2 regions of the Microbacterium sp. NPDC087589 genome follow, and region 1 is predicted to be linked to the other one. Evidence: riboswitches for the same ligand, from Rfam matches in the RefSeq annotation. Region 1 holds a riboswitch; the other holds the start of a gene.
What was found. Region 1 has a riboswitch for thiamine pyrophosphate ahead of ACIOU8_RS17405 (ECF transporter S component). Riboswitches for the same ligand answer to the same signal wherever they lie in the genome.

Region 1 (8,297 bases):
TCTCGCAGGGTCGTGACTTCGTCGAGGAGATGCCGCAGGGCCTCGAGTCGCGCATCACACAGGGCGGCACGAACGTCTCGGGCGGTCAGCGTCAGCGTCTGGCGATCGCCCGCGCGATCGTCCGTCAGCCGCAGATCCTGGTGTTCGACGACTCGTTCTCGGCGCTCGACCTCACCACCGACGCCCGGTTGAGGCAGGCACTATGGCGTGAGCTGCCGCACGTGACCAAGATCGTGGTCGCGCAGCGCGTCTCATCCATCACCGATGCGAATCGCATCGTCGTGCTCGAAGGGGGCACCATGGTCGGCGTCGGCACGCACGAGGAGCTCCTCGAGACGAGCACCACGTACCGAGAGATCGTCGAATCGCAGCTGGGGGTGGACGCATGAGCGAGCAGAACGTCCCCCAGCCCCGCCGCGGTCGCAAGGGCAAGGACACGGCCGCGACCACCACGGTCGAACCTGAACTGACCGAAGAAGAGAAGTACGAAGCCGAGCTCGCCGAGAAGGCGCGCCAGGACGGCGGCGGGTGGGACAGCGTCGCACCGGGCAAGGCCGACAACTTCGGCAAGAGCTTCAGTCGGATGATCGGACTGCTGAAGCCCTCGGCCGTGTGGTTCATCCTGGTGTCGATCGCCGGCGCCGTCGGCGTCGTGCTGACGGTGGCCGCCCCGAAGGTGCTCGGCGAGGCCACGAACCTCATCTACAAGGGCTTCATCTCGGTGCAGCTCGCTCAGGCGAACGGAGACTTCCCCGGTTTCCCTGCCGGCACCCCCCAGGAGGATGTCGTCGAGGCGCTCCGCCGGGGCGGGCAGGACGACTTCGCCAACCAGGTCTCGGCCCTCGGCAGCTTCCGGGTCGGTGACGGCGTCGACTTCGACGCGCTGCGGTGGATCATCATCGCGGTGCTGGCGATCTACATCACGGCAGCGTTCCTCAGCTGGCTCCAGGGCTACGTGATCAACGTCATCATGGTGCGCACCATGTGGCGCCTGCGCGAAGCGGTCGAGGCGAAGATCAACCGCCTGCCTCTGTCGTACTTCGACAAGGTGCAGCGTGGCGACCTGATCTCGCGCGTGACCAACGACATCGACAACATCACGCAGACGATGCAGCAGTCGCTGTCCGGTGCGATCACGGCCGTGCTCACGGTCGTGGGCGTGCTGGTGCTGATGTTCTCGATCTCGTGGCAGCTCGCTCTCGTCGCGCTGGTCGCACTCCCGCTGATGGGCGTGATCTTCGGTGTCATCGGCCCTCGTTCGCAGAAGGCCTTCGGCACTCAGTGGCGCAAGGTCGGCCGTCTGAACGCCCGCGTCGAAGAGGCCTTCTCGGGCCACGCGCTGGTCAAGGTCTTCGGCCGCGAGCAGGATGCGCTCGAGAAGTTCAAGGACGAGAACGAGGAGCTGTTCCAGGCCAGCTTCAAGGCGCAGTTCCTCTCGGGCATCATCATGCCGGCGATGACCTTCGTCGGCAGCCTCACCTATGTGGGCATCGCGGTGCTCGGCGGCCTCATGGTGGCGAGCGGGCAACTGCGTCTCGGTGACGTGCAGGCATTCATCCAGTACTCGCAGCAGTTCACGCAGCCGCTGTCGGAGCTCGGCGGAATGGCCGCGGTCGTGCAGTCCGGAACCGCGTCCGCCGAGCGGGTGTTCGAGCTGCTCGACACCGAAGAGCAGGAGGCCGACGCCGTCGACGCTCCCAGGCTCGCCGACGGCAAGGGCGTCGTGGAGTTCGAGAACGTCGCGTTCTCGTACACGCCCGAGCGTCCGCTCATCACCGACCTCTCGTTCCGGGTCGAGCCCGGCCAGACGGTCGCGATCGTCGGTCCGACCGGAGCGGGCAAGACGACACTCGTCAACCTCATCATGCGGTTCTACGAACTGAACGGCGGGCGGATCCTGCTCGACGGTCAGGACATTTCCGAGGTCACGCGCGAGCAGCTGCGCTCACGCACCGGCATGGTGCTGCAGGACCCGTGGCTGTTCGCCGGCAGCATCCGCGAGAACATCCGATACGGACGCTCCACGGCGACCGACGAAGAGGTTCTCGAGGCGGCGAAGGCGACATACGTCGATCGCTTCGTGCGCTCCCTCCCCGAGGGATACGACACGGTGCTCGACGAGGACGCGTCGAACGTCTCGGCGGGTGAACGTCAGCTGATCACGATCGCACGAGCGTTCGTCGCTCAGCCGTCGATCCTGATCCTCGACGAGGCGACGTCGGCGGTCGACACCCGCACCGAGGTGCTGCTGCAGCACGCGATGGCGGCGCTGCGACAGGGACGCACTTCGTTCGTGATCGCTCACCGTCTGTCGACGATCCGCGATGCCGACCTCATCCTCGTGATGGAGCACGGCGACATCGTCGAGAAGGGCACGCACGACGAGCTCATCACCGCGCAGGGCGCGTACTGGCGCCTCTACCAGTCGCAGTTCGAGCAGGCGGCGACCGACATCGATGCAGAGGACGCGCTCACGGGCTCGACCCCTGTCGTCGTGAGCGGCGACGCCGAAGACGCGGCTGCGGCAGCACAGGTCGGGGTCTCCGTGGGGGCGCAGGTTCCCGCCGCGGAGGCTGCGGCTGCGCAGGCGGTCATCGAACGCCCGGATGGTGGGGGCCAGAAGGCCTGATCCGCACTCGGACGGATCCGGCACACGGCCTCGTCAGCAGACGGCCCAGTCAACACAGGGCCTGGTCAGCAGACGGCCTCGTCAGCAGAATGCCCCGCCTCCCGTTCATTCGGGGGCGGGGCATTCTGCTGGCACCCGAGCAGCGCACTCAGCGTTGCGCTTCGGTGATGCCGAGGAGTTCGAGTGGATGGGTCAGGCGCCACCATGGGCTCGGGGCGTCGACGTCGTCTGCGAGCGACAGCGACGTCGTCACCGTGTTCAACGGTCCGGAGCTCGTCATCGTGCCGACCTCGTCGCCCGATTCGCGATTGTCGCCGAGGGAGACATCCGTCGATGCCTCGGCCGTCGCGCCGTTCCACAGCACGATCTCGGCATCGGCATCCGTGACGATCTCGGTGGTCGCGCCCCACGGCGTCGTCACCGTTCCGACCACAGTGCCGGCCGCGACCGCGGGAGCCTGCTGCTCGAGCGCTGTCTCGACCTGTGAGAACAGCGAACGGGTCTGGGTGAGGCGCTGCTCATCGTCTGGCTGCCCGAGAACGGACGCATAGAGGCGCACGGTCGTGTCGTCGAGGGTGATGACCTTTGCGGTCAGCAGGTTCCAGCTGTCACCGAGCGTGCCGGTCTTGACGCCGATCACGCCAGGATCCGCCAACATCCCGTTCGTGTTCACCACCGTGCCGGCGCCCGGCAGATCGACGGACGGGGTGCCGACGATGCCGGCGAACACCGGGTTCTGCATCGCCAGCTCGGCCAGCGCGATCAGTGACGCGGGCGTTGCCCTGTTGCGGTCGTCGAACCCCGACGGGGTCACGATCGTGATGTCGTCGAGGCCTCGGTCGCGCAGCCACACCTCCGCCGCGGCGGTGAACGCCGAGGGGGAGCCCCAGATCTCCTGGGAGAGACGATCGATGTAGTTGTTCGCCGAGCCGAGCAGTGTTCCCTGCAGCAGCTGGAACTCGGTGAGAGTGCCGCCCACGGGGACGTCGAGTGCCGACTGGTCGGAGCGGCGGTACTCCCAGTACGCGAGGTTGTCTGCCCGGGTGAACGAGAACTCGGGGCCCTGCTCGCCGACGGCGAGCGGCATCCGATCGAGCACCATCAGACTCGAGACCACCTTGGTGACGCTCGCGATCGCCGCCGCGTCGAGCGACGACGACGTCGTGCCGATCCCACCGACTCCCACGGCCGCGCTTCCCTGAGCCGGCCAGGTGATGGCGGCTGCGGGCGCGGTGATCGGCGTCAGTTCCGTCGCCTGCACGGTCGGCGGCACCTCGTGCAACGGCCACAGCATGGCCGACCCGACATAGGTGCCGAGCAGTCCGACGAGCACACCGAGCGGGACCAGCACGCCGGGTCGGGCGATCGCCGGGCGCAGGTGCGCTCCGGTCAGAAGTCCGCCGCCGCTCGCTGCGGGAGGCGCGTCATCGAGCGCCTCGGTCGCCGGGTGCCGAGCGACTTCGACGGCGTCGACCCACGTCAGCGGTGTCCCACCGCTGGTGCCCTCGGCCCACCGGGCATCGGGAGCCGTGTCAGGAGCGAAGATCGCGGTTGCCTCATCATCCGCATCCGATTCAGCGGCCGGATCCGTCGCGACGGCCGCTGAGACCTCGGCCTCAGGCACCGACACCTCAGGCACCGACACAGCATGCACCGAGCCGACAGGCGCTGACGCATCGGGCGTTGACGCGTCGCCCGCGGGAACGGCGGAGGCGGTGGCCTCGGCGGAATCGGGAGCGGTCACCTCCTCACGGTACCGAACTCGCGCAGGGTTCCGTGTCGCTGCAACAGGAGCAGACGTGAGTGTCGGCACTGGGTAAGATCGTCAGAACAACCACGGGAGTCCGGCGAGCCGGGCTGAGAGGGAGCGAATCGCGCTTCGACCGTCGAACCTGATCTGGGTAATGCCAGCGCAGGGAGGAGTCACTGATGAGTACATCCACGTCTGGATCCACCACGGAATCCGCATCCGTCTCGCACGCCTCGAAGGGCCTCGGTCGCCCGGAGCTCTGGCGCTGGCGGGTCGTCGACATCGTCGTCGCCAGCGTCATCGCCGTCGCCTGCGCACTGATCTTCCTGCTCTGGAACGTCGGATACGAGGTGCCGAGCAGCATCCTGACCCCCCTGCTCCCCGGCGTGCAGGGGCTGCTCGCCGGCCCGTGGCTCATCGCCGGTGTGCTCGGCGGCCTCATCATCCGCAAGCCGGGCGCCGCGCTCTACACCGAACTGGTCGCCGCGATCATCTCGGCCCTCGTCGGCAACGCGTGGGGTCCGCTCACCATCGTCTCGGGCCTCGTGCAGGGTCTCGGTGCAGAGCTGATCTTCCTCGTCTTCCTCTACGGCGTCTGGCGTCTGCCCGTCGCGATGCTGGCCGGTGCCGGCGCGGGGCTCGCGTGCGGCATCAACGACCGCATCCTCTGGTACGCCGGTGCGGACACGCTCTTCACCAGCGTGTACATCGTCTCGACGACCATCTCGGGTGCCGTCATCGCCGGGCTGGGAGCGTGGCTGATCGCCCGAGGACTCGCAGCCACAGGCGCCCTCAGCCGGTTCGCCGCCGGCCGCGAGGTCACCGCACGGGTGTGAGCTCGCCCCTGACGCCAGCCACCCTCGAAGCCCGCGGCTGGGGGTGGCGATACGCGACGCGGTTGCGCTGGGCGGTGCGCGACATCGACCTGCGCATCGAGGCCGGCGAGCGGGTGCTGCTGCTGGGTGCCTCGGGCTCTGGCAAGTCGACCCTGCTGCAGGGCTTCGGCGGAGTGCTCGGAGGCGCCGACGAGGGTGAGACACACGGTGGGCTGCTCGTCGACGGTGTGCCGCCCACCGACGCACGCGGTCGTGTCGGCATGGTGCTGCAGGACCCGGACACCCAGACGATCCTCGCCAGGGTCGGCGACGACGTCGCCTTCGGCTGCGAGAACCTCGGCGTGCCCCGTGACGAGATCTGGCAGCGGGTGCGCGCGGCGCTGGATGCGGTCGAGCTCGACGTCGCACTCGACCGGTCGACGGCGGCGCTGTCGGGCGGGCAGAAGCAGCGTCTCGCGCTCGCCGGTGTGCTGGCGATGCGACCGGGAGCCATCCTGCTCGATGAGCCGACGGCCAATCTCGACCCCGAGGGGGTGCAGGACGTGCGAGACGCTGTCGCCACCGCCCTCGACGCCTCGGGGGCCACCCTCGTGGTGATCGAGCATCGGATCGACGTCTGGCTGCCGCTCGTCACCCGGGTGATCGTGCTCGGCGCCGATCCGGAGGGCACGGTCGTGCTGGCGGACGGCAGCCCGGATGAGGTTCTCGGGGCACGAGGGGCCGAGCTCGCGGCATCCGGCGTGTGGGTTCCCGGGCACCCGCCCGCCGTTCCGCCCGCGCCGGCGCACGAGCCGGGGGAGACCCTGCTCGCAGCCCGCGGCCTCACGGTGGCCCGGCGGCGAGGGCTCGCGGTCGCCGGTCCGTTCGACGTCGAGGTGCGCGCGGGCGAGGTGCTCGGCGTGACCGGCGCGAACGGCGCGGGCAAATCGACACTCGGACTCACACTCGCGGGGCTCATCCCGGCCGAGGACGGCAGGGTCTCGGCGCTGCCTGCGCTCGCCGCGGGGGAGAAGCCCGACCCCATCCGCTGGTCTTCTCGGGCCCTGCTCACCCGCATCGCATCGGTCATGCAGACACCCGAGCACCAGCTGCTGGCGAAGACCGTGCGCGACGAGCTGTCGGTCGGACCGCGGGCGCTGAAGCTCCCCGACGCAGAGATCACCTCCCGTGTCGACGACCTGCTCGAGCGGCTGCGGCTCACCTCGCTGGCCGGGGCCAATCCGTACACGCTGTCGGGAGGCGAGAAGCGGCGCCTCACGGTCGCGGCGGCCCTCGCCACACGGCCTCGGATGCTGGTGCTCGACGAGCCCACCTTCGGGCAGGACGCCACGACGTGGGCCGAACTCGTCGGCCTGATCGCACGCCTGCGCGATGAGGGCACGGCGATCGTGGCGATCAGCCATGACGAGGCCGTGCTGGAGGCCCTGCACGCGCGGCGCCTCGAGGTCGGGGAGGTCACTCGATGATCGATCCGCTGACCGCCCGCATCGAAAGACCGGGGCCGATCGCCCCCCGCTCAGCCCTGGCGAAGCTCGCTGCCGCACTGTTGATCGCGCTGCCCCTCGTGCTGACGATCGACGTCGTCTCGGCATCCGTCGCCCTGCTGCTCGAGATCCCGCTGCTGCTTCTCGCGGGCCTGCGGGCCAAGGAGTTCTGGACCCGCACTGCGGTGCTGTGGATCGCAGCACCGCTGAGCGCGGTCACCATCGCGCTCTACGGTGCGACGAGCGGCACCATCCACTTCGAGTGGTTCGTGATGCGCGTCAGTGACGGGTCGCTCGCGCTCGCCGCAGCGACCGCCGTGCGGGTCCTCGCGATCGGACTGCCCGCCGTGGTGCTCTTCATCACGGTCGACCCCACCGATCTCGCCGACGATCTGGCTCAGCGGGTGAAGCTGCCGGCCAGATTCGTCGTCGGCGCGCTCGCCGGGATGCGGATGCTGGGACTGCTCGTCGATGACTGGCGTGCATTGGCACTCGCGCGGCGGGCCCGCGGCGTCGCCGACGAGGGCCGCGTGCGTCGCGCGTTCGGCATGGCCTTCGCGCTGTTCGTGCTGGCCATCCGACGCGGATCCTCACTGGCCACCGCCATGGAGGCTCGCGGCTTCGGCGGCACAGGCCGGCGCTCGTGGGCGCGGGAGTCGAGATGGGACCGACGAGACACGGTGCTCGTGGCCGTCGCGGCGGTGATCCCCACGGTCGCGATCACAGTGGCCGCGGTGACAGGGGCCTGGAACTTCATCCTCGGCCCGACCGCCTGACCGGCTGGCAGGTCATACTCAGCTTTCTCATAGCCGCAATGCCGGTGTATTCGCTAGCATCGAGTGAACCCAAGGGGAGTACTCCACCACGGGCGGCTCGTCATTACGGATGTCCCTGCATCCCGGGTCCCCGGTTCTCGTTCGCGAGGATGGAGAAGACCTTGGCGTCGACACCGTCACGCCTCGTCTTTTGGAGACCTCCTTGAACATCACGCCCCTCGTGTGGATCATCACGATCGTCATCACGATCGCCTTCTTCGTGTACGAGTTCTTCGCCCACGTGCGAAAGCCGCATGAGCCCACCATCGGCGAGTCCGCGCGCTGGTCGGCCTTCTACATCGGCCTCGCGCTGCTGTTCGGCGTCGGCATCGGCACCGTGTCGGGCTGGACGTACGGCGGCGAGTACTTCGCCGGGTACCTCACCGAGAAGGCGCTGTCGATCGACAACCTCTTCGTCTTCCTCATCGTGATGACGGGCTTCGCGGTGCCCCGCATGTATCAGCAGAAGGTGCTGATGATCGGCATCGTGATCGCTCTGATCATGCGCGGTGGGTTCATCGCCCTCGGCGCCACGCTGATCGAGAACTTCTCGTGGATCTTCTACCTGTTCGGCGCCCTGCTGCTGTTCCTCGCGTACCGACAGGCATTCGCGCACGGCGAGTCCGACCCGGCCAACGGCCGCTTCATGCGCCTCGTGCGCCGTATCCTGCCGGTGAGCGACGAGTACAACGGTGACCGCCTCACGGTGAAGCGTGACGGCAAGCGCTTCTTCACCCCGATGTTCCTCGTGATCATCGCGATCGGCTTCGTCGACCTGATCTT
Region 2 (8,297 bases), on a different contig from region 1:
ACCAGTCCGCGCGGATCTGTTCCGCAGTCTTGGTCGTCTCGACCCCGCCGCGCTGCCAGAGACCCGCGAAGTGATTGATCGGCCCGTGACCGCGGCCGACGTGCAGGCCCCCGCTCTCGCGCAACGCCTCACGCAGCCACGCCCGCGACGAGGCGACGGCCTCGACGGGGCTCTCGCCGCGAGCGAGACGGGTGGCCAGCGCGGAAGACAGGGAGCAGCCGGTGCCGTGCGTGTTCGCGGTGCGGATGCGTGACCCCGGATACTCCGCCCGCACTCTCCGGGCAACGTCAACGAGCCCATCCGGCACATCGTCGCCGTCGAGGTGCCCGCCCTTGACGAGCACCGCCGCGTCGATACGCGATGACAGCTCCTCCGCCGCGGCGACCGCGTCGTCCCATCCCGAGATGGGTCGTCCTGCCAGCACCGCGAGTTCTTCGAGGTTGGGGGTCACGACATGAGCACGTTCGAGCAGCGAGCGCAGTGCGGCCTCGGCATCCTGATCGAGCAGCCTGTCGCCGCTGGTGGCCACCATGACAGGGTCGAGCACGACGATCGGCGGGTTCACGGCATCGAGCCAGTCTGCGACGGTGCGGATGACGTCGGCGTTCGCGAGCATCCCGATCTTCACCGCATCGACGACGATGTCGTCTGAGATCGCGTCGAGCTGCTGCCGGAGGAATATCGCGGGCGGCACGTGCACTCCACGCACCCCGACGGTGTTCTGGGCGGTGAGGGCGGTGAGCGCGGCCATGCCGTATCCGCCGTTGGCGGCGATCGACTTGAGATCGGCCTGTATCCCTGCGCCGCCCGACGGATCGCTGCCGGCGATGCTGAGCACCCGCGGCGTGCCGGATGCCCGCCAGCGGCGCACGAAGTCGCCCGCAGCGCGGGTCGGATCGTCCACCGCGCAGAGCGCCGACACCACGGCGAGTCCTGCGGCACCCGCATCGCGAAGCGATTCGGTGTCGTCGATGCCGACGCCACCGATGGCGACGCACGGAAGCGCCGTCGTCTCGACGAGGGCACGAAATCCCTCGACGCCGAGGGCCGGCGGATGGTCGGGCTTGGTGCTGGTGGGGCGGATGACGCCGACCCCCAGATAGTCGACCGTACCGAGCGGGAGCGCGCGCACCGCCTCGAAATGTTCCCGGCTGTTCGCCGTGAGGCCGATGACCGCGTCGGGACCGAGCATCTCGCGCGCCCGCAGCACGGAGTCGTCCCCCTGTCCGAGGTGCACCCCGTCGACCCTTGCGCCCTGTACACGGGCGGCGAGAGCAGCATCGAGGCGATCGTTCACCACGAGCAGCGCTCGCCCGTCGATCACGCGCGAGAGATCGACGAGCTGAGCGACGATCTCGGCATCCGTCGCGGTCTTGTCGCGCAGCTGCACGATCCGCACACCCCCATCGACGGCCTGCCGCACGGTATCCACGACGCCCCGCTCACCGCAGAGTGCGGGATCCGTCACGAGATACAGCGAGAGATCGACGATCACAGCGTGCGCTCCTCGACCCGTGCCGCCGCAGCGATCTGCTGCGGCGTGACGGTGGCGAGCGCGTCGAGCAGCGCGACCGCGAAACTTCCGGGCCCCGCTGCATGAGTCGCGGCGTGCTCGGCTGCGACCGTGTAGACCAGACTCGCCGAGGCGACTGCGGTGAGCGGATCTATGCCCGACTCGCGCGCCGCCCCGAGGAAGGCCGCCATCACGGCACCCAGCGCGCACCCTCCGCCGGTGACACGGGTGAGCATCTCGTGTCCGTTGGCGATGCGCACCACGCGCCGCCCGTCGGTGATGAGGTCGACCGGCCCCGACACCGCGACGACCGATCCGTGCCGGGCGGCGAGCTCCAGCGCCGCCTCTTCAGCGGCTTCGGTGCTGTCGGTGGCATCGACGCCTCGGCCACCCGCACTGAGCCCGGCCAGGGCGAGGATCTCTGAGGCATTGCCTCGAATCGCGGTGGGGCGCGACGCGGCGAGCTCGTGCGCCAGCGCCGTGCGCACGGGCAGTGCTCCGATCGCCACGGGATCGAGCACCCACGGAGTGCCCGCGGCTGCCGCGCCTGTCACGGCCTGGAGGCTCGCGGCCCGCTGCTCTGGCGTGGGCGTGCCGAGGTTGATCAGCAGTCCGGACGCCACCCCCGCGAACAGGCCGGCCTCGTCGACGATGTCGACCATCGCCGGGGCCGCGCCGAGGGCCAGCAGCACGTTGGCGGTGAAGCCGGTGACGACGCTGTTCGTGATGCAGTGGGTCAGCGGTGGTGTCTCGCGGAGCGCGGACAGCAGCTCGGCGGCCGACGCCGCGAGGGTCGAATCGGTATGTGGACGCAGACGATCGCTCAATGCGACATCCCTTCGCTAGTACGAACTAGATCAGGTTCGACGGGTCTGTTCTCAGCCGCGGATGCGGCACCCCGTGTCACTGCTCGCAGTCTAGCGATCTCCGGTCGTCAGCCGAGCAGCCGCACGAGCTCCAGCTCGTCGGCACGGGTCAGGCCCGCACGTCGCGTTCGGTCGACGCCGCGTTCGCGCTCGTCCGCGACGACAGCGGCGATCGTCTCGTCGATCGGGCGGAGTCCTCCCGCGGCATCCCGATACCTGGCGTTCGAGCGAGACATGAAACCGGGCATGTCGGCGGGCAGCCACAACGGCAGCGATCGCTCCCCCGCCCAGTGCTCGACGCCGTTCGCGGTCAGCCAGTCGTCATCCGCCACCGGCGTCTCCCCGATGTGCCCTGCCGCCTGCCGGATGGCGTCGAGTACTTCCGTCAGCGAATGCCGGTCACCGACCGCGTTGCTGACTCCTGTCGCCGAGGTCGTGGCGACGAACTCCGCCAGGTCATCGACGTCGATGACCTGCGCACTGCGTCCCTCCGAGCGAGGATGCAGCACGGGGCCATCCTCGGCCCGCAGGAACGCAGCAGCCCAGTAGCCGAACCGATCGCTCGGGTCGCCCTCGCCGACGATCAGGCCAGGACGCACGATCAGCGTCCGATCTCCGAGGGCACGCACGGCATCCTCGGCGGCGACCTTCTGCGGCCCGTACTCGTACTCATCTCCGGGGCCCGCCGGCCGATGCAACGGCGCGGACTCGTCCGCCCCGACCGTCTCATCGTCGGAGTATGCCGACACCGACGACACGTACGTCCACCGCGCGGCTCGATCGCCGAGCGCCTCGACCGCCGCCGCGACTTGTGCCGCGTTCGATGACACATCGATCACGTGGTCCCAGGCGCGACCCCGGACGGCATCGTACGCGTCAGCATCTCCCCGATCGGCCAGAACCAGGCTCGCCCCGTCCGGTGAGGGCCGTCCTCCCCTCGCGAGGCACAACACCGTCGCGCCGTCCACCAGCAGCCGTCTGGCGATGCGGCCGGACAACCAGCCGGTTCCGCCGAGGATGAGAACGTCGGTCATGGACCCATGCCACCACCTTCGCCGTGCGAAGGGAAGTGCCCTCCGCTCACGGCGGATGCCGGTTCACCGACTGCGGAGGTCGGACAGCCCCGCCAACTCCGGGACGGACCAGGAGGGATCAGGCCGCCAGTCGCACCATTCCGCGGCGAATGGCCAGTCCGCCTCACGGAACGACTCGATCGCGGCATCCGCGTGCCGCTCGATCTGCGCCGCCTGCTCGGAGGTGAGGCGTCCCTGCTCGACGGCCGCGATGAGCTCGTCCTCGTCCTTGAGGTGCACTCGACCATCCGGCTCGATCTCGACGTCGAGGATGTGGTCGGACGAGTATGTGTCACGATCGGTGCGCAGGTGCGCGTTCTCGAGGTTCACGTACCAGCCGGCGAACTGCCAGTCCGAACCGTTCGCCTCGCTCCAGAAGAGCCAGACCGACCACGCCGCACCCGCGGGCGCGATGCGGAGGATGCCGTTGCCCCACCATTCCTCGACGATCCGCGACCGCGGTTCGAGCCATCGCCGCTCGAGCGGGACCGTCCGGACGCGTTCTCCGGCAGGAGTGCCCTGCCCCTCCTGCAGCGTGCCCGGAGCGAGCCAGGCGACGAGACCCCGCTCGTCGTCGCGGACCACGCGCATGGGTGTGATCGTCGATGCGTCACCGGGCTGCCAGCCCGGCTTCCGGTAGTGCCAGGAGACCTGATCACCCGGGGTGAGGAACGGCCCCTCGCCCATCGCTCGGACGCCGTCGGGAACCGCCGCAGGAGTGCTGTGGGGAAGGATGCTCATCACGACACGGTACCCCGGGGCTCGCCGGGTTCAGGTCGGCTCGGCGGTGATGCGTGCAACAGCGGCACAGACGACGCACGCGAGCTGCACATCGAGTGCAGCCCGCGTGCGAATCGGTGCGCGCCGTGCGGTGTCAGTCGCGCAGCGTGGCGCCGAAGCGCTCGGACGCGACGGCGACCCCGGCGAGCTTCGCCTCGGTGGCCTCGGCAGCGGTGAGCGTGCGGTCGTCAGCGCGGAAGCGCAGCGCGAACGTCAGACTCTTCTCACCCTCGTCCACTCCCTCGCCGCGGTAGTCGTCTACGAGTCGAATCGCCTCGAGCAGTGCGCCCGCCCCTTCGGCCAGCGCGGCCTTGACCTCGCCGGCGGGGACGTCAGCCCCGAGCACGAGCGACACGTCCTGCGTGGCGGCGGGGAACGTCGACAGCGAGGCAGCGACAGCTCGGCCACCCCCCAGCGCGAGGATCTGGTCCAGATCGAGCTCGAGCACGGTCGCGCGACCCGGCAGGTCTGCTCCCGCTGCGACGTCGGGGTGGAGCTCTCCGACGTAGCCGACCTCGACGCCCCCGACCGACAGCACGCCGGTGCGCCCAGGATGCAGCGCCGCGCGCTGCCCCTGCGCCACCTCGATGTCGACCCCGGAAGCTGCCGCGATGACCCGGGCAGCGTCCAGTGCCTCCGACAGCCCTGCCGGTTCAGCCGCGCGAGCGGGCTGACGAGCAACGACATTGCCGGTGAGAAGCACGGCGACGTGACGGTGCTGCGGCGGGATGGACTCGTTCAGCGCGGCGAGGGTCTCGTCAGACGGACGCTCTCCGAGCGGCGGAACCGCATCGGTGCCGTACTCGACGCCGGGCTCGGGCAGGAACACGACTCCGGTCTCGAAGAGGGAGAGATCCGTGAGACCGCGCGAGATGTTGCGGTGCGCTGTCTGCAGCAGGCCGGGGATGAGCGAGCGCCGCAGGAACGGAGCAGAGCCATCGAGCGGGTTCGCGAGTCGGATGCCGGGCAGATGCTCCCCCGCCGCCGACCCGTGCAGGTCGTTGTCGGCTTCGGTGGTGAACGGGAACGACGGCGTCTCGACGAACCCGGCAGCCGCCAGCGCATCGGACACTCGACGACGACCCTGCTGGTGGGGGGTGAGCCCGCGGCCCGAGGGAGGCGTCGGCAGCACCGAGGGGATGCGGCCGAGGCCGTGGATGCGCGCGACCTCTTCGGCGAGAGACCACTTGTCGGTGAGGTCTGGGCGCCAGGTCGGCGGGATGACGGTCCACCCGGCATCCGAGTCCGACACCTCTGCGCCGATGGTGGTCAGCGCGCCCGTGATCTCGTCGTCGCTGTAGTCGACGCCGATGAGTCCCTGGACGAAGCCCTTCGGCAGGTCGATGTCGGCGACGAACACCTCGGCGAACAGGGCGCCGCCCTCTTCGGTGAGCGTGCCGCCGGCGAACTCGACCATCAGGTCGGCCGCGCGCCGCGCTGCGACGAACGGCACGAGCGGATCCACTCCGCGCTCGAAGCGCTTGGACGCCTCGCTGGGCAGCTTGTGGCGACGAGCGGTGCGGGCGATCGTGACCGGGTCGAAGGTCGCCGCCTCGATGAGCACGTTCCGCGTGGTGTCGCTCATCTCGGTGGTGCCGCCGCCCATGACACCGGCGAGGCCGATCGGACCCGACTCGTCGGTGATGAGCAGGTCCTCGACGTGGAGCTTGCGCTCCTGACCGTCGAGTGTCGTCATCTTCTCGCCCGGCGTGGCGCGGCGGACGGTGATGCCTCCGGCGAGCTTGTCGAGGTCGTATCCGTGCAGCGGCTGGCCGAGTTCGAGCATCACGTAGTTGGTGATGTCGATCAGGATCCCCAGTGAGCGCATGCCTGCGAGGGAGAGTCGGGCGATCATCCACGGCGGGGTCGGACGCGCAGGGTCGACATCGCGGACGACCCGCGTGACGAACTCGCTCGCCCCGACGTGCCCCCGAACCGGCGCGACGTCGTCGACGATCGCCGTGTGCCCGGTGCCGGGCTGGAGCTCGGCGAAGTCGCGATCCGCGGGGTCGCGGAACGTCGCGCCTGTCGCGTGAGAGTACTCGCGTGCCACTCCGCGCAGCGAGAACGCGTAGCCACGGTCAGGGGTGACGTTGATCTCGACGGCGACGTCGTCGAGTCCGAGCAGGCTGATCGCATCGGTGCCTACCGGGGCATCGATACCGAGATCCGCGAGCACCAGGATGCCGTTGTGTTCCTCGCCGAGGCCCAGCTCCCGCGCCGAGGCGATCATGCCGTCGGACACGTGACCGTAGGTCTTGCGCGCGGCGATCGGGAACGGCCCAGGCAGCACGGCACCCGGCAGGGTCACGACGACCTTGTCTCCGGCGACGAAGTTGTGCGCTCCGCAGACGATCCCGCGGATGCCGCCGTTCGCCTCGCCGACGTCGACCTGGCACCAGTTGATCGTCTTGCCGTTGGACTGCGGCTCAGCCTCGAGAGACACGACCTGTCCGACCACGACGGGACCCGAGAGCTCGAAGCGGTGGACGTCTTCTTCTTCGAAGCCGACGGTGACCATCGCCGCCAGGACATCCTCGGGCGTCGCATCCGCTGCCAGATCGACGTACTCACGCAACCACGAAAGCGGGACGCGCATCACACCACCATCCCGTACTGCTCGCTGAATCGGACATCGCCCTCTGCCATGTCACGCATGTCCTGGACGTCGCTGCGGAACATGAGTCCTCGCTCGACACCCATGCCGAAAGCGAAGCCGCTGTAGACGTCGGGGTCGATTCCCGCTGCACGCAGCACATTCGGGTTGATCATTCCGCAGCCGCCCCACTCGATCCAGCGAGCGCCCCCCTTGAAGGTCGGGTGCCACAGATCGAGCTCGGCCGACGGCTCGGTGAACGGGAAGAAGTTCGTGCGGAAGCGCGTCTTGGCCTCGGGTCCGAAGAGCTGACGCGCGACGTGGTCGAGCGTGCCCTTGAGGTGGGCCATCGAGATGCCCTTGTCGACGACGAGGCCCTCGAACTGCGTGAAGACCGGGAGATGCGTCGCGTCGAACTCGTCGGTGCGGTACACACGACCGGGGCACAGCACGTAGATCGGCACATCGCGGTCGAGCATCGAGCGCACCTGCACGGGGCTCGTGTGCGTGCGCATCACGAGGTGACGCGACGGCGGGTCGACGTAGAAGGTGTCCTGCTCCTGGCGAGCGGGGTGATCGACGTCGAAGTTCAGGGCGTCGAAGTTGAACCACTCGTGCTCGAGCTCAGGCCCTTCCGCGATCTCCCAGCCCATGCCGACGAAGATGTCGGAGATCTGCTCGCTGAGCAGAGTCAGCGGATGCCGCGCGCCGACGCGCGTGCGCGAGGGGACGGCGGTGATGTCGATGCGCTCGGATTCGAGACGGGCGGCGACCTCGGCGGCAGCGAGCGCCTCTTCTTTCGCTGCAAGCGCCTTCGTAACCTGTCCGCGACCCTGGCCGACGAGCTTGCCGAAGGCCGCCTTGTTCTCCGGGGCCACTTGGCGCATCGACGCGTTCAGGACGGCGAGCGGAGAACCGTCTGCGACATGAGCGGCTCTCGCCGCCTTCAGCTCGGTGGTATCGGCGGCAGCGTTGATCGCTTCGAGCGCGGCCGCGACGGCGGCTTCGACCGCTTCCGGGGTGATTTCGGGAGACTCAGACACGAGACACGAGTCTACCGGGGGTCGTGGATCACGATCTCACGCAGACTTTCGGCCCGCTTCGCGACGGCGCCTCAGACCTTGCCCGGGTCTCCGCCGCCCGCAGGTCCACCAAGGCCGCCGGCGCCACCACCACCGCCGAAGCCGCTGCCTCCCCGCTGCAGGGTGATCAATTCGGTGTCGGTGCCGTCGCCGTGCTGGCGAGGGTCCTCTGCCGCGTGGATCGCCTTCACCTTGGGCGAACGCCGAGTCTGGACCTCGACCCACTTGGCGATGCCCGACAGGATGAGGCACATGATGATGTAGATACCGCCGATGACGAAGGCCGACTGCAGGATAGGGCGTCCCTGCTGAGACGTCAGCTGCTTCGCGTAATACAGCAGTTCCGGGTAGGTGATGATGAAGCCGAGAGCGGTGTCCTTCATCGTC

Region 2: it holds a riboswitch for thiamine pyrophosphate, as region 1 does, so the genes downstream of both, thiM (hydroxyethylthiazole kinase) here and ACIOU8_RS17405 (ECF transporter S component) in region 1, are expected to answer to the same signal.

The regions. Positions count from the first base shown of each region.
Region 1 covers NZ_JBIUWV010000009.1:124,706-133,002, reverse strand. Annotated here, with positions in the region: gene ACIOU8_RS17420 (ABC transporter ATP-binding protein) at 1-389, shown strand, start outside; gene ACIOU8_RS17415 (ABC transporter ATP-binding protein) at 386-2,629, shown strand; gene ACIOU8_RS17410 (D-alanyl-D-alanine carboxypeptidase) at 2,778-4,373, opposite strand; TPP riboswitch at 4,456-4,565, shown strand; gene ACIOU8_RS17405 (ECF transporter S component) at 4,559-5,215, shown strand; gene ACIOU8_RS17400 (ABC transporter ATP-binding protein) at 5,212-6,681, shown strand; gene ACIOU8_RS17395 (energy-coupling factor transporter transmembrane component T family protein) at 6,678-7,475, shown strand; gene ACIOU8_RS17390 (TerC family protein) at 7,678-8,297, shown strand, end outside.
Region 2 covers NZ_JBIUWV010000008.1:14,959-23,255, forward strand. Annotated here, with positions in the region: gene ACIOU8_RS15625 (bifunctional hydroxymethylpyrimidine kinase/phosphomethylpyrimidine kinase) at 1-1,495, opposite strand, end outside; gene thiM (hydroxyethylthiazole kinase) at 1,492-2,340, opposite strand; TPP riboswitch at 2,331-2,424, opposite strand; gene ACIOU8_RS15635 (NAD-dependent epimerase/dehydratase family protein) at 2,448-3,413, opposite strand; gene ACIOU8_RS15640 (DUF402 domain-containing protein) at 3,477-4,193, opposite strand; gene pheT (phenylalanine--tRNA ligase subunit beta) at 4,327-6,831, opposite strand; gene pheS (phenylalanine--tRNA ligase subunit alpha) at 6,831-7,871, opposite strand; gene ACIOU8_RS15655 (amino acid ABC transporter permease) at 7,943-8,297, opposite strand, start outside.